DNA from 4 places in the Cytobacillus oceanisediminis genome. Region 1 is predicted to be linked to each of the others. Evidence: riboswitches for the same ligand, from Rfam matches in the RefSeq annotation. Region 1 holds a riboswitch; each other region holds the start of a gene.

Evidence for each region. A riboswitch is a leader RNA that binds a small molecule or an ion and turns the genes downstream of it on or off. The one in region 1 is predicted to bind S-adenosylmethionine.
Region 2: linked by a shared signal. The riboswitch ahead of metK (methionine adenosyltransferase) and the one ahead of IRB79_RS24895 (methionine ABC transporter ATP-binding protein) in region 1 are both predicted to bind S-adenosylmethionine.
Region 3: linked by a shared signal. The riboswitch ahead of IRB79_RS13785 (methionine biosynthesis PLP-dependent protein) and the one ahead of IRB79_RS24895 (methionine ABC transporter ATP-binding protein) in region 1 are both predicted to bind S-adenosylmethionine.
Region 4: linked by a shared signal. The riboswitch ahead of IRB79_RS25485 (methionine ABC transporter ATP-binding protein) and the one ahead of IRB79_RS24895 (methionine ABC transporter ATP-binding protein) in region 1 are both predicted to bind S-adenosylmethionine.

What each region holds. Positions count from the first base shown of each region.
Region 1 is NZ_CP065511.1:4,929,342-4,934,957, forward strand. Features, by position in the region: gene IRB79_RS24885 (MetQ/NlpA family ABC transporter substrate-binding protein) at 1-557, opposite strand, end outside; gene IRB79_RS24890 (methionine ABC transporter permease) at 570-1,238, opposite strand; gene IRB79_RS24895 (methionine ABC transporter ATP-binding protein) at 1,231-2,256, opposite strand; SAM riboswitch class I at 2,411-2,514, opposite strand; gene IRB79_RS24900 (O-acetylhomoserine aminocarboxypropyltransferase/cysteine synthase family protein) at 2,654-3,970, opposite strand; SAM riboswitch class I at 4,057-4,158, opposite strand; gene IRB79_RS24905 (hypothetical protein) at 4,210-4,548, opposite strand; gene IRB79_RS24910 (MFS transporter) at 4,691-5,616, opposite strand, start outside.
Region 2 is NZ_CP065511.1:4,728,825-4,734,440, forward strand. Features, by position in the region: gene asnB (asparagine synthase (glutamine-hydrolyzing)) at 1-1,194, opposite strand, end outside; gene metK (methionine adenosyltransferase) at 1,538-2,734, opposite strand; SAM riboswitch class I at 3,052-3,167, opposite strand; gene IRB79_RS23680 (thiol-disulfide oxidoreductase DCC family protein) at 3,273-3,647, opposite strand; gene pckA (phosphoenolpyruvate carboxykinase (ATP)) at 3,866-5,452, shown strand.
Region 3 is NZ_CP065511.1:2,720,098-2,725,713, reverse strand. Features, by position in the region: gene IRB79_RS13795 (bifunctional homocysteine S-methyltransferase/methylenetetrahydrofolate reductase) at 1-736, opposite strand, end outside; gene metC (cystathionine beta-lyase) at 741-1,925, opposite strand; gene IRB79_RS13785 (methionine biosynthesis PLP-dependent protein) at 1,922-3,034, opposite strand; SAM riboswitch class I at 3,110-3,227, opposite strand; gene IRB79_RS13780 (H-type small acid-soluble spore protein) at 3,428-3,607, opposite strand; gene IRB79_RS13775 (hypothetical protein) at 3,771-4,010, shown strand; gene sucA (2-oxoglutarate dehydrogenase E1 component) at 4,344-5,616, shown strand, end outside.
Region 4 is NZ_CP065511.1:5,046,856-5,052,471, reverse strand. Features, by position in the region: gene IRB79_RS25500 (PAS domain S-box protein) at 1-811, opposite strand, end outside; gene IRB79_RS25495 (MocR-like pyridoxine biosynthesis transcription factor PdxR) at 939-2,363, opposite strand; gene IRB79_RS25490 (DMT family transporter) at 2,495-3,409, shown strand; SAM riboswitch class I at 3,483-3,581, shown strand; SAM riboswitch class I at 3,681-3,781, shown strand; gene IRB79_RS25485 (methionine ABC transporter ATP-binding protein) at 3,890-4,921, shown strand; gene IRB79_RS25480 (methionine ABC transporter permease) at 4,962-5,561, shown strand; gene IRB79_RS25475 (MetQ/NlpA family ABC transporter substrate-binding protein) at 5,580-5,616, shown strand, end outside.

The DNA.
Region 1 (5,616 bases):
TTTAACTTTTTAGGATTGTCTTTAATATCTTCCAGAGTTGCTTCCGTTTTTTCTGCATCTTCATTTAAAGTAATAAGTCCCTCTGCTTCAAGCATGGAGAGAATACGGCCATGGTCTGCTACTGAGTTGCTCATGATGATTGATGCACCCTCAGGAAGTTCATCAAGGCTCTTATACTTTTGGGAATATACTCCGATTGGCTCAATATGAATTCCGCCTGCATTTGTAAAATCATATCCATGTTCGGCTTTCTGTGACTCAAGGTAAGGAATGTGCTGAAAATAGTTTGCATCCAGCTCCTTAGACTCAAGAGCCTGGTTTGGCAATACATAATCCTGGAATGTCACAACATCAAGTTCAAAGCCTTTTTCTTCAAGTAATGGCTTTGCCTCTTCTAGAATTTCAGCGTGAGGTACGTTGGAAGCCCCTACTGTAATTTTTGTGCTTTCTTTACTTTCTCCGCCTTCACCGGCATTGCCGTCTTCTTCTGAAGTTCCGCAAGCTGCAAGAACAAGTGCTACTGCAAGTGCAAGAGCAAGTGATAACCATTTTTTCATGTGAATCTCTCCTTAACGTTTGTCTAATTTTGTTGTTATGATATCTCCAATAAACTGGATGATAAATACTATGATTAGAATAATGACAGTCGCCATAAGCGTCACATCACTGCGGCTCCTCTGGAATCCTTCCAGGTAAGCAAGGTTTCCAAGTCCGCCAGCACCGATAACACCGGCCATGGCTGTGTAGCCAACCAGCGCGATGGCTGTAACGGTAATTCCTGAAACAAGGGCGGGCATTGATTCCGGAAGCAGAACCTTCCAGATAATCGTGCTTGTTTTTGCGCCCATAGACTTGGCCGCTTCAATTACACCCTTATCTATTTCCCTCAAGCCGATTTCAACCATACGGGCATAAAACGGGGCAGCACCAATAATTAATGCAGGCAGTGCTGCATCTTCCCCGATCATTGTTCCAAGAAGAAACTTGGTAAATGGAATCAATAACACGATCAAAATAATAAACGGAATTGAGCGGAATATATTGACGAAAGCGGAAATGATTTTATTAATTGCTGCGTTTTCCCAAATGTTACCCTTGGAAGTCAGGAAGAGCAGCAGTCCCAGAATTGCACCTAAAATAAAAGTTGCGAGAACAGAAATAGCTGTCATATATAGGGTTTCCATTGTAGCTTCCCACATGGAATCCCACTTCACATTTGGAAACCATTCGTTAAGCATTGGAAATCACCTCCACGCCCACCTGCTGAGAATGAATAAATTCGATGGCTTTTGCAACTTCCTCTGCTTCTCCATCAACATGGATGAATAAAGTACCGTAAGAACCATTCTGTGTCTGGGAAATCTTCCCTTGAAGGATATTCACGGTTACCTGGAAATTACGGATCAGGTTTGTAATCAATGGCTGTTCAGCTGATTCGCCGACAAACCCTAATTGCACTACTTTTCCTTTTGGATACAAATCGACCAGGTGATCAATCGTTTCCTTAGTTTCTTCAGGCTCTGTCACCTGATGTACAAAACGCTTTGTAATTGAAGCTTTTGGGTTTCTAAATACATCCAATACTGGACCGATTTCAACAATTCGGCCGCCTTCCATAACAGCAACCCGATGGCAGATTTTTCGGATAACGTGCATTTCATGAGTAATTAGGACAATTGTTAAGCCCAGACGCTCATTGATGTCAACAAGCAGCTCCAAAATGGAATCTGTAGTCTGCGGATCAAGTGCAGATGTCGCCTCATCACAAAGCAGTACTTTCGGATTGTTGGCAAGGGCTCTAGCAATTCCAACTCTTTGCTTTTGACCGCCGCTAAGCTGGGAAGGATAGGCATCTTCTCTTCCTTCAAGACCAACGAGTTTAATGAGTTCGTCTACCCTTTTCAGCCTTTCCTGCCGTGAAACACCAGCGATTTCAAGCGGAAATGCGATATTCTCCCTTACTGTTCTCGACCATAATAGGTTGAAATGCTGGAAAATCATGCTTATTTCCTGACGCGCTTTTCTTAGCTTGCTTCCCTTTATCTTTGAAACTTCATTTCCTGCAACTGTTACACTGCCCTGGGTAGGAAGCTCTAACCCATTCAGCATGCGGATCAAGGTACTTTTACCTGCACCGCTATATCCGATAACTCCGAAAATTTCTCCCTCTTTCACCTCCAGGTTTACATCATCAACTGCTTTTACCTGGCCATTTTTTGAAGAGAAAACCTTCTGTACATCTTTTATAGAAATCAACGTGAAATGTCACCTCTTTAATCGAAAGATACAGATTATAATTAATAGACTGCTCATATTCCCCTATTTTTTACTCCTTATAAGCTTTCATGCGCTAAAAGCAAAAATGCCTTTCTGCACATGAGCAGAAAGGCATTAAAAAATTAAGTCCTTTCTCTCATCTGTCAAAGCTATGCTTTGAGTGAATTGGCACCATTTCAACTAATTGACGGTTGCCGGGCTTCATAGGGCACTTCCCTCCACCTCTCTTGATAAGAGCGTAACGTTCTATATTCAATTATTGCTTTAAATAAATTTAGCAGTTTTTAATTACGTTTGCTATCGTATCATAGCCATCAAAAAGGTGTCAACGAAGAAATTTTAAACTTTCGGAAAAAAATGAATGGTAAATTTTCCTTTATGCTTTTGCAGCAAGCGATGTGATGCCTGCAGCTGCTTCTATTGCCTGTTCCAGATCCTCAATCAAATCTTCCGCATTCTCGATTCCGATAGAAATCCGAATTAGATCTTCCGGCACTCCTGCAGCTTTTAAACCTTCTTCATCCAGCTGCTGGTGAGTGGTGCTTGCAGGGTGGATAATCAGGCTCTTTGCATCCCCTACATTAGCCACGTGTGCCCATAGCTGCAGGTTATTGATTAGCTTGGCTCCAGCCTCTCTTCCGCCAGATATTCCAAACACAGCCACAGCGCCTGCTCCTTTAGGCAAATATTTATTTGCCAATTCTTTGTCCGGATGGCTTTCATGACCTGGATAAAGCACCCAATTAACGGCTGGATGCGCCTCAAGGTATTCCACTACTTTTTTTGTATTGGCAATGTGTTCCTTCATTCTCACATGCAAAGTCTCAAGCCCCAATGTAAACTGAAATGCACTTTGCGCACTCATCGCAGGCCCTAAGTCTCTTAACAGCTGAACGCGTGCTTTGATAATATAAGCCGCCTCGCCAATTGCTTCGCTATAGACAATATCATGGTAGCTCGGATCCGGCTTTGTAAAGCCCGGGAACTTAGGGGAATTCCAGTCAAATTTTCCGCCGTCTACAATAATTCCTCCCATTGTTGTTCCATTGCCGAGCAGCCATTTAGTCGCAGAGTGTATAACAATGTCAGCACCATGTTCGATAGGCCTGCAAAGATAAGGTGTAGCAAAGGTGTTATCGACAATAAGCGGCACACCATTCTCATGTGCAATTGCTGCGACCTTTTCAATATCCAGAATTTTTAAGCTCGGGTTTCCAATCGTTTCCGCAAAGATGGCCTTTGTTTTATCTGAAATCGCGTTACGGAAATTTTCCGGATCTTTTGGATCGACCAGTTTCACTTTAATTCCATACTTGGGAAGTGTGACTGCAAACAAATTATAAGTACCGCCATATAAATTGGACGCAGCAACAATTTCATCGCCTGCTTCAGCTATGTTTAATATGGCAAGAGTAATGGCAGACTGTCCGCTTGCAAGAGCCAATGCACCAACTCCTCCTTCGAGCAAGGCCACTCTTTCCTCAAATACACTTACAGTCGGGTTATGTATCCTGCTATAAATATATCCTGGCTCTTTAAGAGCAAAGAGATCTGCAGCGTGATCTGTATTCTTGAACTGGTAAGCATTATTCTGGTAAATCGGTAACGCCCTTGCACCAGTTACAGGGTCAGGCTTCAGTCCCCCATGCACTCCAATTGTTTCAAAACGGTAATTTTTTTGTTTGTCAGTCATTGCTTTCTCTCCTCTATAAAAATTTTAGTATTTCTTATCGAAGAGCTGAAAAAACCCTCTTCATAAGAAGAGGGCTGTATCGTCTCTTCTTATCTACCAGAGCATCCCGCTCTGCTGGATTTAGCACCGTGTACTTTACCGGTTGCCGGGCTTCGCTGGGCCAGTCCCTCCGCCTCTCTTGATAAGAATATTCAGTTAATTAATATTAAAACGATATTATCATACTATTAAAAAAACGGTCAAGTATTGTGATATGAAATTTTCCCTAAACAGAAAAAAGACTCGAGGAGCAATTTTTTTCTAAAGGTGGTATCCATCATTATTTTATTTTGGGAAAGTGCATCTCTTAACTTTAACTCTCCTGAAATCAGTGACAGCACAGCTTCATCAGAGCCCAAGATCTCCACATCAAAATGGCTGGTGTGACTTACCTTCCGGATTTCCCCATTCGAAACCATCAGAGGAATGCTTATATTTCCCGCCTTAATAAGCAAAGAGAAATTTGATTTTCTTAAAAAGTATCCAAGATGCCCTTTAGCCTTTAATTCCCGGATAAATACATCAGGTAAATCCTTCACAGCCTCACCTCTTTTAATGGGTCTATCATCTTTAATATTCAGTAAGGAAGATCTTCAATCCTTTATTTTTCATTCGACAAATACAGAAAGACAATGCCTGTTTATTAGGCATTGTCTTTCATTTCCCGAGAAATATGTCAGATTATACTATTTTTACAGAAGGCGCTTCAGCTTTTGTCTTATTATAGCTTCTGAAAACAAAGAAAAAATAGAGAGAGCCGATCAAATATAAAGAAGCAGTAATCGTGAATACGAGTGCATATCCCCAATAATCTCCATATCTCATGACGATTCCTGTTGAAACAGGCCCCATTACAGCCCATCCCAGATTGAAAACCATCTGATTGACGGAGTTTGCCAGTCCTTTCATCGAATCATTTACCTTAGACATCATTAGCGACATTTGTATAGGATTTCCAGCATTCATTAATGCCTGCCGGAACAAAAAGCCGATCGCAGCAAGCCAAAGATTCTCTGTATAAGCAGTTAAAAGCAGAAAAGGAAGTGACATGAGCTGCAGGATTACAACTGCTTTGACTTCTCCCACCTTCCTTACCACAACCGGGCCGATAATCATAGCAAAAGCAGTGGCAGCCTGCCCTAATGAAATAATAATGCCAATGGCTGAATTGGAAGCTTCAAAACGGTCTGCGAAGTATAAATTCAGATAAGGGATAACCAGTCCTGCTCCAATTCCTATTAGCAGCTGCGCAAAAGCAAACATGGCGATAATTTTGACGCCTTCATTTTTAGCGGAAAGGTTTTTGAGCGAAAAATCCTTTAAGCCTCTTACATCGTTTCTATCTTTGGGAGCTTCTGCGAAACGCAAGATAGGGACAAGGCCTGCTATGAAGAAAACACTTGCAATCAGAAGGGTAATGCGGATGCTGGTGAGCTGATCCACAAATAAAGAAAATACATCCGTTAAGATGCCTCCGCTTAAGTTACCGATTACATTTGCACCCGTCATAATGGCAAAATGGATGCTGAATAAATGAACCCTTTGGTCAGCCTTTGAATTCTCAGCCAGCCATGGTATGCCGGATACTTGCAGAAATGCTGTTGTCA
Region 2 (5,616 bases), 200 kb from region 1:
AATCATGCGAAGAAGCTTTTTGCCGATGGCAGGAATTTTATTGAAGACTTCCAGGGATTGTGGTTCACGGTAAATATTATAGCCGCCAAATAGCTCATCGGCTCCCTCACCTGAAAGTACAACCGTTACATGCTTCCGTGCTTCTCTTGCCACAAAATAAAGGGGCACACAAGCTGGATCAGCAAGCGGATCGTCCATATGCCACATGATTCTCGGAATCTCATTCATGTATTCCTCAGGAGTAATGATGTAGCTGATGTTTTCGACACCCAGCTTTTCTGCTGTTTCTTTCGCTACATCCACCTCGCTGAAGCCATTGCGTTCGAAGCCAACAGAGAATGTTTTAATGGCAGGATGGAATTCTTTCGCAATGGAAGCAATGATGGAAGAATCGATTCCGCCTGAAAGGAATGAACCTACCGGAACATCGGCACGCATATGCATTTTGACTGAGTCGAATAAAACATCTCTTATTTCTTTCGTAAAATCGGCTTCTGACTTCTGCACTGGATGGAAAGCAGCTTTCCAATAACGCTTAATATCCATCGGAGCTCCGATTTTTTTAGTAAAATAATGACCAGGCTCAAGCTTATGGATTCCCTCTGACATGGTGTTTGGCTCAGGCACAAACTGATATGTCAAATAATGCTGGAGGGAGTCATAGTTTAATACATCATTCTGAAGCGCCAATAGAATGCTCTTCTTCTCTGATCCAAAGAACGTGCGGTCCCCCTTATCGTAATAAAAGAAAGGCTTAATCCCAAACGGATCTCTGGCTCCATATAGGGACTGCTCCTGTTTATCCCAAATGACAAACGCAAACATACCGCGCAATTTTTCAACAGCCTTTTCTTTCATATGGCTGTAAAGGGCAATTATGACTTCTGTATCGGAGCTTGTTTCAAAGCTTAAGCCTGCTTTGAGAAGTTCTTCACGAAGTTCCACATAGTTATAGATTTCACCATTAAAGATAATCCAATAACGCTCATTCTCGTAAGTCAGCGGCTGGTGTCCGCTTTCAATATCGATAATGCTCAACCGGCGGAAGCCGAATTGAATATGATCATCAAAATAGTATCCTGAATCATCCGGACCCCGATGGGTGATGATATCATTCATATTTTGGAATTGTTCTTTATCTGCGTCACGGTAATTTTGTGCTTTTTCATGTACACAACCAATAAAACCACACATTATGTACGTCACCTACTCCATTCTTTTCTCGATATTTAGATATAGCCTTAACGGCTCTTTGTCTTAGAAAACATACCCTATAATACTACCACTAATCATTTATAATTAGCACGTGGATTATAAAAAAAATATGCGCGGAAAATTAAGCCATTATCCGAAGTTTAAACGATAACATATAATTATAAACGACTAAAGAGCATAAAGACCGAAAAGTGAATAAACATCCTATATGTATAATGACGCAAAAAAGAAAGCGGGAGTTACATGATTAATGCAACTCCCGCTTTTTATATTATTGTCTCCCCCTTAAAGTATCGGGGATGGCCAAAGAGCTTCCGCTTTTCTATTCAGCTTCAGAACGAAGAATTTCTGCCTTATCTGTACGCTCCCAAGGAAGATCAACATCTGTACGTCCGAAATGTCCGTAAGCAGCTGTCTGCTTGTAAATTGGGCGGCGAAGGCCAAGCATGTTAATAATTCCTGCAGGACGAAGATCAAAATGCTTTCTTACTAGATCAACTAGTACATCTTCGCCCACTTTGCCTGTTCCGAATGTATCAACAGAAATCGATACAGGCTGTGCCACACCGATCGCATAAGCAAGCTGAACTTCAACTTTTTCAGCTAAGCCGGCTGCTACAAGGTTCTTCGCTACATAACGAGCAGCATAAGCAGCAGAGCGGTCAACCTTTGTAGGATCCTTACCGGAGAACGCGCCTCCGCCATGACGGGCATATCCGCCGTAAGTATCAACAATGATTTTGCGTCCAGTCAGGCCTGCATCCCCTTGAGGTCCTCCGATAACGAAACGTCCTGTTGGGTTGATGAAGTACTTAGTATTCTCATCGATTAGTTCTTTGGGAACAACCGGGTTAATAACATGTTCCTTCAGGTTGCGCTGGATTTGCTCCAGGCTGATCTCAGGGTGATGCTGAGTAGAAATAACAATTGTGTCAATGCGGACAGGCTTGTCATTTTCATCATACTCAACCGTTACCTGAGTTTTTCCGTCTGGACGAAGGTAAGGAAGGATTTCTTCTTTACGAACTTCAGTCAGGCGGCGGGAAAGTTTATGTGCTAAAGAAATCGGAAGAGGCATAAGCTCTTTCGTTTCGTTGCAGGCAAAACCGAACATTAAGCCCTGGTCTCCTGCACCAATTGCTTCGATTTCCTGATCGCTCATTTGTCCTTCGCGTGCTTCAAGGGCCTGGTCAACACCCATTGCAATATCTGCAGACTGCTCATCAATGGAAGTTAATACTGCACAAGTTTCGGAATCGAAACCATATTTAGCACGGGTATAACCGATTTCTTTTACCGTTTCACGAACGATTTTTGGAATATCTACGTATGTAGATGTTGTGATTTCACCTGCAACTAATACAAGTCCAGTTGTTACAGAAGTCTCTGCAGCAACACGGGCATTCGCATCTTTAGCTAAAATCGCATCTAAGATTGCATCAGAAATTTGGTCACAGATTTTATCCGGATGACCTTCAGTAACTGATTCAGAAGTAAACAAACGACGCTTTGTTGACATCTGGCTTCCTCCTTATAAATAGAAAATTGAGCGAGAATTAAGAAATGGGGAAGCGGAAATACTTTTCCCTGTCATTTCATGGATCTCTGTTTGATACGGAACTCATTCCCTTAGTAGTATGAAATAAACATGGAGTTTTTATTAGAAAAATAGGCAGCGCTGGCCAGAAAGCCAGGCATCCATTTTTTCTTATGCATCTCTGCAAGCTGCTAAAAACTCACATAAATAGTACATTCCAAAAGCCGTTCATTTCATTGCAAAATAAAAAACCTTCTCATTAGTGAAAAGGTTGAAAGCAAATCGATTCGCGCCTTTCACTCTTATCGTTCAAGGAATTACGTCCTTGCGTCAGGTTAGCACCTTTGCTGATAATTGCCTTTAGCAGGTTGCTGGGTTTCATAGGGCCTGTCCCTCCACCAGCTCGGGATAAGAGAGTATCCGTTCAAGGTTGAATCATACCGTATTTTAGCGAATCATGTCAACAAGTTTTCATTATTTTTCAGAGTAAAATTTCAGCATTGAAAATTATGCTCCATACTTACAGCGAACAGCTTCCGTCATCACATTTTTTCTTTAGAAATTTATGCCTGTTTTTAGCAATCCATTTGTAGATCGGATCGCCCAGTATTGGCGTCAATGGGAGATATAAAAGGAGGCTAATTAAAAAGGATGCAGGAAAGAGGAACAGCAGCCTCCTTACTGCAGAATAACCCTTTTTCACGCCACCCGATGGAGTAATAATATGAAGCTCTCTGCGCAAATCATGTCTTGAAAATGAGAGAGAATTCGGGATTTTTTCATACTCCTGCAGAGAAATCCATTCCACTTTATTCAGCCAATCGAGTTTTTTAAAAATCTTCTTTGTTTCCTTGCATAAGGAACAAGTTCCATCATAGAGGGCAATTGTCTTCATTTTAGATCAGTCCCATGTTAAAATTAACACTTTCTTCTATATTAACATATACAAGTTATAAGGTGATTTAAGTGGATTACTTGTCCAATTATGACATTTTTATATCATGAATAAAAAAGTTTCGTAATAGTATAGACTAATCATTTTAATGTGTTATACTAATTTCGAGATGTAATCACTTTCATAAAAAAATCGGGAAAAAGGAAGGTATTCATCAGATGAACTCTGTAAGCATATCAAACGAATTGAGCGAATTACTAAATGGCAGCAACATTCAAGTGCAATTATCTGTTCCTCAGCTTGTGGAAAAAGTATTAAACCGCAATGAAGGGTCCCTTACCTCTACTGGTGCCGTACGCGCTACTACAGGAAAGTATACAGGACGTTCTCCTAAAGATAAATACATTGTTGAAGAAGCATCAAATAAAGATAAAATGGACTGGGGCAGCGTAAACCAGCCTATTTCTGAAGAAGCATTCTCTAATCTTTATAATAAAGTAATCAACTACTTAAAAGAAAAAGAAGAAGTATTTGTTTTCAAAGGCTTCGCAGGTGCCGATAAAAAGCACCGCATGCCAATCCAGGTAATTAATGAATATGCCTGGCACAATCTTTTCGCACATCAGTTATTCATTCGTCCGGCAGAAGACGAGCTATTGGATCATCAATCAGAGTTCACAGTCATTTCTGCACCTAATTTCAAAGCAGACCCTGCAGTTGACGGCACAAAGTCCGAAACATTCATCATCATTTCATTCGAGCGCCGCACTGTTTTAATCGGCGGTACTGAATATGCAGGCGAAATGAAAAAGTCCATTTTCTCTGTTATGAACTACATGCTTCCAGAAAACGGGATTCTTCCGATGCACTGCTCCGCGAACGTTGGCCGCGAAGGAGATGTCGCTTTATTCTTCGGCTTATCCGGAACAGGGAAAACAACCTTATCTGCAGACCCTAACCGCAAGCTGATTGGTGATGACGAGCATGGCTGGTCTGCAAATGGTGTATTCAATATTGAAGGCGGCTGCTATGCGAAATGCATTAACTTATCCCGTGAGAAAGAACCGCAAATTTTTGATGCTATCCGCTTTGGGGCTGTATTGGAAAATGTGGTGGTAAACAGCGAAACTCGGGTTGCTGATTACGATGACAGCACTTTAACTGAAAATACACGTGCGGCATACCAGCTTCAGGCCATCGATAATATCGTTGACCCAAGCATTGCCGGACATCCTAATACAATCGTATTTTTAACAGCTGACGCATTTGGCGTATTGCCTCCAATCTCTAAACTATCAAAAGAGCAGGCAATGTACCATTTCTTAAGCGGCTATACTTCCAAGCTTGCAGGAACTGAGCGCGGCATTACTTCACCGCAGGCAACGTTCTCAACTTGCTTTGGATCACCTTTCCTTCCGCTTCCTGCAAACCGTTATGCTGAAATGCTTGGCGAGAAGATCGATGAGCATAATGCAAAAGTATTCCTGGTAAACACAGGATGGACTGGCGGAGAGTACGGAGTCGGTGAACGCATGAAACTTGCTTACACTCGTGCTATGGTGGAAGCTGCACTTGAAGGCGAACTGCACAACGTAGAAACAGTCAAAGACGAAATTTTCGGATTGGAAATTCCGCAGCACGTTACTGGTGTGCCTGACGAAGTTCTTCAGCCAAATAAAACATGGGCAGATCAGGCTGCTTATGAAGCAAAAGCAAAAGAACTCGCTGCAAAATTCCGTGAAAACTTCAAGAAATTTACAAGCGTTTCTTCTGAAATCGAAGAAAAAGGCGGACCAATCGCATAATATCAAAAAAGGAATTGCCGTATAAGCGGCAATTCCTTTTTTGATATTTTATTTTGTAATTCAGCCCTCTCGAACGAATATGTTTCCTGCAAACGGGCTTATAATTGCCGATCTCTCTTTCTCTTCCTTAATTTAAAAGCACTATTCCCACTTGCAGTTTGCAG
Region 3 (5,616 bases), 2.2 Mb from region 1:
CTGCATCTCCTTCATAATGAAATTTGCCGTCCGTATAGGCTGGAATACTGGCATTTGGATAAGCAGAAAGATAGGCATGCTTTGGCAAAGGTACACTTTCGAGAGTTTTCAGCATATGATGCGGACCAAGCCTGCAATTGATTCCCACAACATCCGCACCAATGCCTTCAAGCTTTGTTAAAGCATCAGCGATAGAAGTCTGGTTCTGAAGAACACCCGCTTCCTGAAGAGACACCTGTGCGATAACCGGCAAATCAGTTTCTTTTCTGGCTATGGCAAGGACCGTCTCAAGTTCTTCCAGGTCATAATAGGTTTCAAGCAAAATACCATCTACATTCTCAAGCAGCAGGCAATATAGCTGCTCCCTGAAGCTTCTTTTTATTTCTTCAAGTGTAATCATGTTGGGCTTGAAACCTCTGATCCCGCCGATTGTACCAGCAACATATGCGCGGCCCTTGGCAGCTTTTTTGGCTATCCTAGCTGCAGCACTGTTAATCTCCTTAACGGAGTCCTCCAGTCCATATCGCTGCAGCTTCAGATAATTCGCCGCATACGTATTGGTTTGGATCAATTCAGCCCCAGCGCCTATGTATGCTTCATGGATGTGCTGGATCTGCTCAGATTGTGATAGATTTAATTCCTCAAAACAGCTGTCGGTACCATAGGAGTACAAAAGAGTTCCCATCGCGCCATCTGCTATGATTATTTCATTCTTTAATTTATTTAGGAAACTCAAAGTATCACCCCCGCTGTAAAATCGAATGTTTTGTTTGTCCGGCAGCAGATAAAGCTGCTTTGAAATCTTCTATAATATCATCTGTGCTCTCCAGGCCAACAGATAGACGAAGAAGACTGTCCGTTATTCCGCGCTGCTCCCGTTCGGATGCAGGCATGGCTGCATGTGACATTTTTGCAGGGTAGGAGAGAATAGATTCAACAGCTCCCAGACTTACTGCAAAAACAGGTATTTTGGCATTCTCAACAAATGTTCTCATCGATAGCTCATCTTCAAGCTCAAAAGATAGGACGGCACCTGCGTTCACAGCCTGTTTTTTCTGGATTTCATATCCTGGATGATCTGCAAAACCTGGATAATGCACCTTCTTAACAGATGGGTGATCATTAAGGAAACCAGCAATTTTCTCAGCTGATTTCACAGACTGATCAAGCCTTACCTGCAGCGTTTTAATGCCTCTCAGCACAAGCCAGGCATCCTGAACACCCAGAACAGCTCCAAAGGAATTTTGGAGAAAAGCAAGTCTTGCGCCTAATTCCGGATCTTTCACAACCGCCAGGCCAGCAACGACGTCGCTGTGTCCGGATAAAAATTTGGTTGCGCTATGCAGCACTATATCTGCACCTAAAGTGAGAGGTTTTTGAAGGGCAGGGGTCAGGAATGTATTATCCACAAATGTCAGGGCTCCATGCTGTCTTGCAAGTGAACTAATGGCCTTTATATCTGTCACTTTCAGCAGCGGGTTGGAAGGAGTCTCTACATAGAAAACCTTTGTGTTGGGACGAATTGCTTCTTTTACTTCTTCAAGATTTGTCATATCAACAAATGTGTGCTCAATGCCAAAACGGGACAGGACTTCTGTTGTCATGCGATAGGTTCCGCCATATACGTCTTCTGTAATGACAACATGATCTCCCTGTGATAAGAGGAGGAATGCTGTAGAAATGGCAGCCATTCCAGAAGAAAAGGCAAACCCTCTAATACCTTCTTCAAGCTCCGCGATGACCTCTTCAAGTGCTTCCCTTGTTGGATTCAGGCTGCGGCTGTAATCATATTTTCCGAACGCATCAATATCTTTTTGATGGAAAGTGGAGGCATGCTGGATCGGTACACTGACAGCTCCTGTTTCCGGGTCGAATTTTTGATTATTGTGAAGCAATTTCGTTTGGAATGTGTAGTTCGAGCTCATCGTACTGCCTCCTTAACAACCTTTGCAAAAGCATGTTCAAGATCCGCCTTCAAATCTTCTGCATTTTCGATTCCAACCGAGAAACGCAGAAGCCTATTACAGACACCGGTTTCAATGCGGATTTCTTCAGGGATGTCCGCATGTGTCTGTGTTGCTGGATAAGTTATGAAACTCTCGACTCCGCCAAGGCTTTCAGCAAAGGAGATAAGGGAGAGGCTCTGCAGAAATGGATTCACCCAGGATTCATCCTTGATTCGGAAAGATATCATGCCTCCCTTGCCAGGATAAAGGACATCGGTTACTGCATCGTGGCCCGATAAAAATTCTGCTAATTCCTTCGCATTTTCTCCATGCCGTTCCATGCGGAGAGAGAGTGTCTTCATGCCTCTGATCAACAGCCATGAATCAAAAGGGCTAAGGACAGCCCCTGCGGCATTGTGGTTCATAGCCAGTGCCTCACATAACTCTTTGCCCTTTGCAACAATTAATCCTGCAAGGACATCATTATGCCCGCCAAGATACTTTGTTGCACTATGGATGACAATATCAGCTCCAAGCTTTAACGGCTGCTGAAGGAGAGGGGTATAAAACGTGTTATCAACGATAAGGAGGATATTATGCTTTTGGGCAATGTCTGCTATCAATTGAATGTCAGTCTGTTCCATCAGAGGATTAGTTGGAGTCTCCAGAAATATTGCCTTGGTCTTTTCCGTGATTAAATTTTCAACATCTTCGGGATTGCTGGTATTTACATATTTGCTCTGAAGTCCCCACTTCTTGAAGCCCTGTTCTAGCAGACGATATGTACCGCCATATAAATCCTTGGATACAATCCATTCATCTCCGGATTTAAAAAGAGACAGTATAGTAAGAATTGCAGCCATTCCAGAACTGCAGGCATAGCCTTGATCGCCTTCTTCCAGATCGGCGATTGCCTTTTCAAGCAGCTGGCGGGTGGGATTGCCTGTTCTGCTATAGTCAAAGCCAGTTGACTGGCCAATGCCTTCATGGCGATATGCCGTGGAAAAATATACAGGCGGATTGACTGCACCTGTTGCTGACTCACTCCTGTTTCCGATTTGCGCTAATCTGGTGTCAATTTTATACATGCTTGTAACCACTCCTTAGAAAAAATAAAAAAAGCCTTCTATAAGAAGAAGACTTTTTAATGTGATCAGCCATTCTTCTTATCTTTCAAGTTTTTAAGAAACTTGCAGGAATTAGCACCTTTTCAATCAAAAAAAATGATTGCTGGTTGCTGAGGCGTCGTCGGGCCTTACCCTCGACCTCTCTGGATAAGAAATCAAATATTAAATTTTCTCTAAACTTTACTACAGTAAACCGCTAATCGTCAACACTTTTTTGAATATTTTATGTTATAAAAAATATCCACTCAGATGTCTTGAGTCCTTTTGCCCTAAGCGTCCGTTTTTAAGGGGGAATGAGGAGGATTTTGAAAAAAAAAACTTTCCATCACATTCTGGAAAGTTTCTTTAAAGTATTCATTCTTCAATCAAATCGTTAACCGGCACATCCATTTCTTTTTCAGAATCTGCTTTTGTGTATATACGTGCTGTCTTAGTCTGCTCATCTACATGCTGAATGATGATCGGGATGCCATTGAAAGTAACACTGTACATTTCAGCAGACTCAGCAATCTCTTTTGCTCTGCCAATATTCATGGAAAAACCTCCTGAATTTGAATAATTTTAATGTGCCTTAAAATTACACAAATTATTCTTTGGAAAAATCTTGGCATAAAATGTTAGAAGTGGATCGCTTTAAAGTTCAGAATATTTGTTTTATAATAAAGGCAAATGAAATTTCTCTTGGAGGGAAGCTAATATGCGAGAACATAGCCACTGCCGCCACCGGTTTGCGGAATCCGAAGGACCAGCTGTATTCCAGACCATGGATGGCATTGAAGTAAATGTTTCTGGTTCCATGTTCGAAAAATGTACAACTTGCGGCCATTTTGATTTTCCTGTGGAAACGAGAGAAGCAATTGAATCTTCCCTAAAAGAAAACAGAAAAAATTCGAATGCAGTCAAACAAATCTATATTAACTTAGTTGAGACTTTTTAAAGCCGAACAGCACTTCGGCTTTTTATTTTTGCCTCTTATAAAAACCACCCAGTTATTTCTTATTTATAATTGTTTAACATTTAACAAAACATTTTATTAGAATAAGTAATTACTAAAAAAATTTTTAATAGTTTTCCACTATATTCATGTTTTTATCTTTGTACAACTAGATTTTCCGTGTTAGAATAACTGTGGAAACGTTTTATCCTCTGAAAAATATTATTATTCGTAAAAATAAAACGTTAATGCAACTTATAGATGGGTATTGTATTTTCAGGGGAGAAAAATGAATTTGAATTATTTACTTAAAAACAGTTATGGAGGTAATTTTCCATGAAAAAGCCATCGAATGGTGAGGGACCTTTTGAACAAGGATTTCATGGCCCCAACCTTGGCTACGTTATTGAACTATATGAAAGATACTTAGAGGATCCATCTTCTATCGATCCTGAAATGAAAGACTACTTTGAAAGAAATGGTTCCCCTCTAGCGAGTGAAGGAACTCCGCAAATGGCTTCATCAGCAAATCAGCCAATGAATGCCGGACAGCTTGAAAAAACACTTGCTGCAATTCGCCTTGCTGATAATATCCGCACATATGGCCACTTGGCTGCAGATATTTATCCGCTGGGTAACAATAAATCTGAAAGTGCATTATTCGAACTGAGCAAATATGGCTTAACTGAAAATGATTTAAAAGAGATTCCTGCTGGGGTCATTACTAAAGACGCCACATATCCATTACGCAACGGACTTGAAGCAATTGAATTCCTGAAAAGCGCTTATATGGGACCAATTGCGTTTGAATTCCAGCATATATTTGATGAAAACGAAAAAGACTGGCTTCGCCGTAAAATAGGGGCCAACAGCCACAAACTGTCAATGCAGAAGGCGGAAAAACTGAAAGTTTTAAGAAGACTGACTGAAGTTGAGGAATTTGAAAAGTTCCTTCATAAAACATTCGTTGGACAGAAAAGATTCTCAATTGAGGGTCTTGATACAATGGTTCCTTTACTGGATGAAATTGTTTCTGAATCCGTTTCTGATGGAGCCAAAACGATTAATATCGGCATGGCCCACCGCGGAAGGTTAAATGTTCTTGCACATGTGCTTGGAAAGCCGTATGAAATGATCTTCGCGGAATTCCAGCATGCGCCAAATAAAGAATTGGTTCCTTCCGAAGGATCTATCGGAATTAATTATGGCTGGACAGGCGACGTTAAATATCACCTTGGTCTTGATAAACAGATCAAAGATGAGAATACGACCATAGCCAGACTGACATTAGCAAACAATCCGAGCCATCTTGAATTTGTAGGTTCACTGGTTGAGGGCTACACCAGAGCTTCACAGGATAATAGAACAAAGGCCGGTTATCCTGAAGTAGATCCAAAAGCTGCTTTAGCCATTATCATTCATGGAGACGCAGCATTCCCAGGACAGGGAATTGTAGCAGAAACACTGAACCTAGGGCAGCTGACTGGCTATAATACGGGCGGTTCAATCCATATCATTGCCAATAACACAATTGGTTTCACAACAGAATCACATGATTCACGTTCTACCAGATATGCAAGTGATCTTGCCAAAGGGTATGAAATGCCAA
Region 4 (5,616 bases), 120 kb from region 1:
TGCCTGCGGCAAGCTGACCGACAACCGAAAGTTTTTCAGCATTCTGCAGCTTTTCTTCCGTCTTCTTTTGTCCAGTCACATCTTTAATAATGATCTGGTAGACCTTTCTGTTCTTGAAAGTGGTTGGAATCAGCTGGACTTCGGCTTTTCTCATTCGCCCGTCAGTCCGGATCAGATTAAGCTCAAAATTCACACTTAGCTTTGTTTGCAGAAAATCATCGAGAGTGGAATGTTCTGAAGGAGGAGTGTAGTCGTGGAGGGAGGTGCCGATCATCTCTTTGATGCTCGTGAATCCGAAAAGCTTCTTTCCTTCATTATTGATGTAGGTCCAAATCCCTTTTTGTGTCACCATTCCTATCGTATCCTTGGAGTACTCCACCAGAAAGCGGTACTTCTCCTGTGTTTCAAGAATCTCCTCTTCCATGATAATTCTCTGTGTCATATCCCGGATGATGCACATCATTTCTTTATCGTCATTAATGACTGAAAAATTGGCTTCAAGCCACAGATAATGCCCTTCCTTATGCCTGAAGCGAAAGGTCTCCCGTTTTTGCGGAAGCTGTTCGAGTTCGGCTAATGCATCTTTTAAAAGGTCCCGGTCATTTGGATGGCAGTATGTATAAAGGCTGCTTCGATAAAAGTCCTGCTGCGAATATCCCAGCATCGGCAAGCAGGAAGGGGAGACATATAAAGCAATGCCTTCTTTTGTCACTCTTGCAATCACATCGCTGGAATGCTGAATGGCCAGCTGCAGATTCCTCGCTTCCACTTTGTCCGCGAATAAATCTGCAGGATTCTCGGTCATAATCATTTTCTGTCCCTCCTTTTGGAAAATGGCACTTTTCCATCATTATACAATACATGTTTAGATTGACATATAGGATAAATTTCACTCTATGCCAACAACTGTGAAAAGGATACCTTGTTAGGTACTATTCTCATTGGAGCTTTCTAATTTCCTCTCCAAGGATGAATATACCTTCCTGCAGTTCCCCCAGAGAGGCATAAGCATATGAAATTCGTATAAAATGATTCGGCCCGTCACTGTATATGCTGCCGGGATTAATCAGCAGCTTTCTTGAAATAGCCTGCCGATAGAGGATTCGAATTGAAATATTAGACGGTACTTTCAGCCATATAAAAAAACCTCCTTCCGGAGAATTCCATTCTGCTATCCCGGACAAGTGAGCATCTAATGCATTTAGGGCAGTATTACGACGAATTCTCAACTGCTCACGTACATTTTCCATATGCTTTTGATAGAGGCCGGTGGACAGCCATTTTTCAGCTACCCTTTGTGAAAGTGAACTTGAACCATAGTCAGTCTGCATTTTAAGATCGGCAAGCCGGTCGATAACAGGTTCAGGTGCTGCTACCCAGCCTATTCGAAGTCCGGGACTCAATGTTTTCGACAAGCTTCCCATATAAAGGACCTGGCCGTTTTTGTCCATTGCTTTTAATGGTGGAGGGGGCACTTCATCAAGCCATAGCTCACGGTAAATATCGTCTTCCACAATTGGCAGCTGTTCTGTTCTGCATACATCAAGCAGTTCTCTCCGTCTTTTTTCTGTCATTAAAATTCCAGTAGGATTATGATAGGAAGGAATCGTGTATAAAATGGATTTCCCTTTTTCGTATTTCTTCAAAGAGATGCTTTTCGTGATAATTCCCTCCTTATCCATTGGCAATCCTTTTAAATTCATGCCTGATGATCGGAAAAGCTGTAAAGAATATAAGTAAGAGGGCTTTTCCAGAAATACGGGTGCCCCTCTTTGCACAAGTCCGAGTGAAACAAGCTGCAGCGCTTGCAGCCCTCCAGAAACAATAAGTATGGAGGAAGGAGATGCGAAGATTCCGTATGCTGCCAAATACTCACTGACTGCCTGTCTTAATGGCAAATACCCCTTTGGTTCCTCATAACCGAGTTCACACAATTCATCAGCAGCTTCCTTTAGAACTTTCTTCATCGTTTGCACAGGGAAAATTTCAGGGGAAAGCTCTCCTTTGCTGAGCTGTATAAAAGTGGGATCCATTTCTAAGTCATTAATTTCCTGAACGATCTTTTCGCTGGCTCTGTGTATCCCTGTATCGATATATTCACTCCAGTTGGCAGACTGCCTTGAAGCGAGCAGAGTCCATGTATTATTAATAACCTTAGTGCCAACCCCCGTTTTCCCTTCTATTAGTCCATCTGCAGCAAGTTCTTCCAGAGCAGTGATAATTGTGCTTCGGTTTACTCCAAACTCCTCAGCCAGTTTCCGCTGGCTTGGAATTTTACTTCCGATTGGCCATTCACCTTTGGAAATCTTTTCTTTAATAGTCTCAATAACTTGCTGATATTTTGGCAATTGTGTTGTATCCATCTATATAACCGCCTTCATGAAAATTGGCTGGTAAAATTCTTTCCTAATTGGTTGAGGACATTGTATCAGTTATTGACTATCATGAAAAGCAGCACAGATAATGGCTGGAAATGTTGATAAGGGGGATGAAATTGGCTCATAAAAAACTAATGATTATCGGGGCACATAGTTCTATCATCATTCTCTGGGCATCCGCATTCCCGGGAATTCGGGCTGGACTTGAATCGTACTCCCCTGAGCACCTTGCCCTTTTTAGACTTTTAGTAGGTTCCGCTGCACTTGGTGTCTTAGCACTGCTGACAAGGATGCGTCTTCCGGATATAAAAGATCTTCCTGCTATTTTTATACTTGGATTCCTTGGTTTTACGGTTTATCATACAGCACTCAACATTGGGGAAAAAACAGTAAGCGCCGGGCCGGCAAGCTTGATTGTATCAATGACTCCGATCTTTTCGGCTGCTTTGGCTGCTCTATTTTTAAGGGAAAGGTTTGGAAGGGTAAGGTGGACTGGTTCCGCAGTCAGTTTTGCGGGTGCCGCACTTATTTCGCTTGGTATAGGAGGCGGGCTTGAAATTCAAACCGGTATTTTATTCGTCCTGCTTGCTTCCATTTCAGAAAGCATCTATTTCGTGTTTCAGACTAAATATTTAAATAAATACGGATTTTTGTCATTTACATCATATACGGTATGGGCAGGGACTAGTTTTATGCTGATTTATCTTCCTGGGCTTGGTAATGAGATTTTTCATGCGTCGGCCGAATCCACTTTAAGTGTCCTCTATTTGGGGATTTTTCCAACGGTAATTCCATATATTGCCCTCGCTTTTCTTGCGTCCGTAGGAGGGGCTTCTGAAGCGACAAGCTCTCTTTACCTGACACCAGCAATAGCGTTTGTTATTGCGTGGATTTGGCTGGGAGAGGTGCCGGCTATGTTATCCATTGCGGGTGGTATGATCGCTCTGGCAGGTGTGATGATTATTCACCGTAAAGATAGCTCTATTAAAGTAACAGAAATTTATGAAAATGGGCCAAGTGAAAATATTTGAAAAATAATGATTGACATCCTTTTCTTTATGGTGGTAAAGTAATAAGCATATTAACAACCGAATAATAAAAATCTTCTTATCAAGAGAGGTTGAGGGACTGGCCCTATGACACCTCGGCAGCGGACAGCGTGTACCGTGCCAAATCCAGCAAGCATTGCTTGAAAGATAAGGAGAGGACCATTGATAAATGCTGCCCTCTTCTTTCTTTAGAAGAGGGTTTTTGTTTTACCCGGAAAATACAGCGGGATTCTATTCATAAACATATGAATAATTCTTATCGAGAGAAGCAGAGGGACCTGGCCCAATGAAGCTTCGGCAGCAGGCAGACTGCACTGTGCCAAATCCAGCAGGCGAAAGCCTGAAAGATAAGGAGAGGACTTCAAAAAACCTCTTCTGATGGAAGGGGTAAATTTCAGGATATAATTCTTAGTTTTTGCATAGGAATAATAAGATATAACTTTAGAAAAGGAGAGATGCTGAATGATAGAGTTTCAGAATTTAAAGAAAGTCTATGAAAGCGGAGGACAGCAGGTAGCTGCTTTAAATGGAATAGACTTAAAGATTAATAAGGGTGAGATTTTCGGTGTGATCGGCTTCAGCGGTGCGGGAAAGAGTTCTTTGATCCGTTGTGTCAATTGGCTGGAGAAGCCGACTTCAGGAAAGGTCATTGTCAGCGGACATGATCTGACGGCTTTATCTGTAAGAGAAATTCGCGAAGTGAAAAGAAACATCGGGATGGTCTTTCAGCATTTTAACCTTTTAAACTCGAAAACAGTGTTTGCCAATGTGGCGATGCCGCTCACACTGGCTAAGGTCCCTAAGGATGAAATAAAAAAGCGTGTCCAAGAACTATTAGAATTCGTGGGGCTTGCAGACAAGGCGAACAGCTATCCCGATCAGCTGTCAGGCGGTCAAAAGCAGCGGATCGGAATTGCCAGGGCGCTGGCGACCCAGCCTTCCATTCTATTATGTGATGAAGCGACTTCAGCTCTGGATCCGCAGACAACCAGCTCTATCCTGCAACTGCTGAAAAAAATAAATAAAGAATACAACATTACTATTCTGATCATTACACATGAAATGTCTGTAATCAGAGAGATCTGTGATCGTGTCGCTGTCATAGAGGCAGGAAAAATTATCGAAGAAGGAACCGTCTTTAATGTCTTTTCCTCACCAAATACACAAACAGCGAAAAACTTTGTCAGCACTGTCATGAATGATCAAATACCTGACTCCATTAAAGAAGTGATCGAAAGACAGCAAGGGCTTCAAAAGGTATTTAGAATCAACTTTGTTGGAAGTTCTGCCGGACAGCCGCTGCTCTCGCAGGTTGCCAAAAAGTTTAATATCGACTTCAACGTCCTGTTTGGAAATATTACTGAACTTCAGGGAACACCTTTTGGCAACCTGATTGTTGAATTCCAGGGTCCGGACAGTGAAATCAGACGTGCTATTCAGTACATCAGCCAGGAAAAAGTTTCAATAAAGGAAGTGACATCACGTGCTAGTTAATCAGGAAAAAATCATAGAAGCCTTAATCGAAACGGTCCAAATGGTGGCATTCTCATTGCTGTTTTCAGCTGTTATCGGACTGCCGCTTGGCATATTGCTTGTCGTGACAAGGAAAGGGCATCTGCTGGAAAACCTCGTTGTTTTTAACATCATAAACAGCATTATTAATATTTTCAGATCTGTTCCCTTCATCATTTTAATGGTAGCCATTATCCCAATTACCAGGCTTATTGTCGGAACATCGATTGGTACGGCTGCAGCCGTAGTGCCGCTGGTATTTTATGCCGGGCCCTATATTGCAAGATTAATAGAAAACTCATTGCTTGAGGTAGATCCGGGAGTCATAGAAGCTGCAGAAGCAATGGGTGCAACACCGGGCCAGATAATTATTAAATTCTTGATTCCGGAAGCACTCAGTTCGCTGGTATTAGGCTTTACAATTGCGACAATCGGATTGGTCGGAGCATCAGCCATGGCCGGGGCAGTCGGAGGCGGCGGGCTTGGTGACCTCGCCATTACCTACGGCTACCAGCGATTCGATACAACAGTCATGCTGATTACCGTTGCGATCTTAGTTGTCATGGTTCAGGGCCTGCAGTCATTCGGGAATATTTTATCCAAAAAAATCAGAAGAAGATAAATGAGGAGGAAATACATCATGAAAAAACTATTTTTAACATTTATTATTTTAGCAT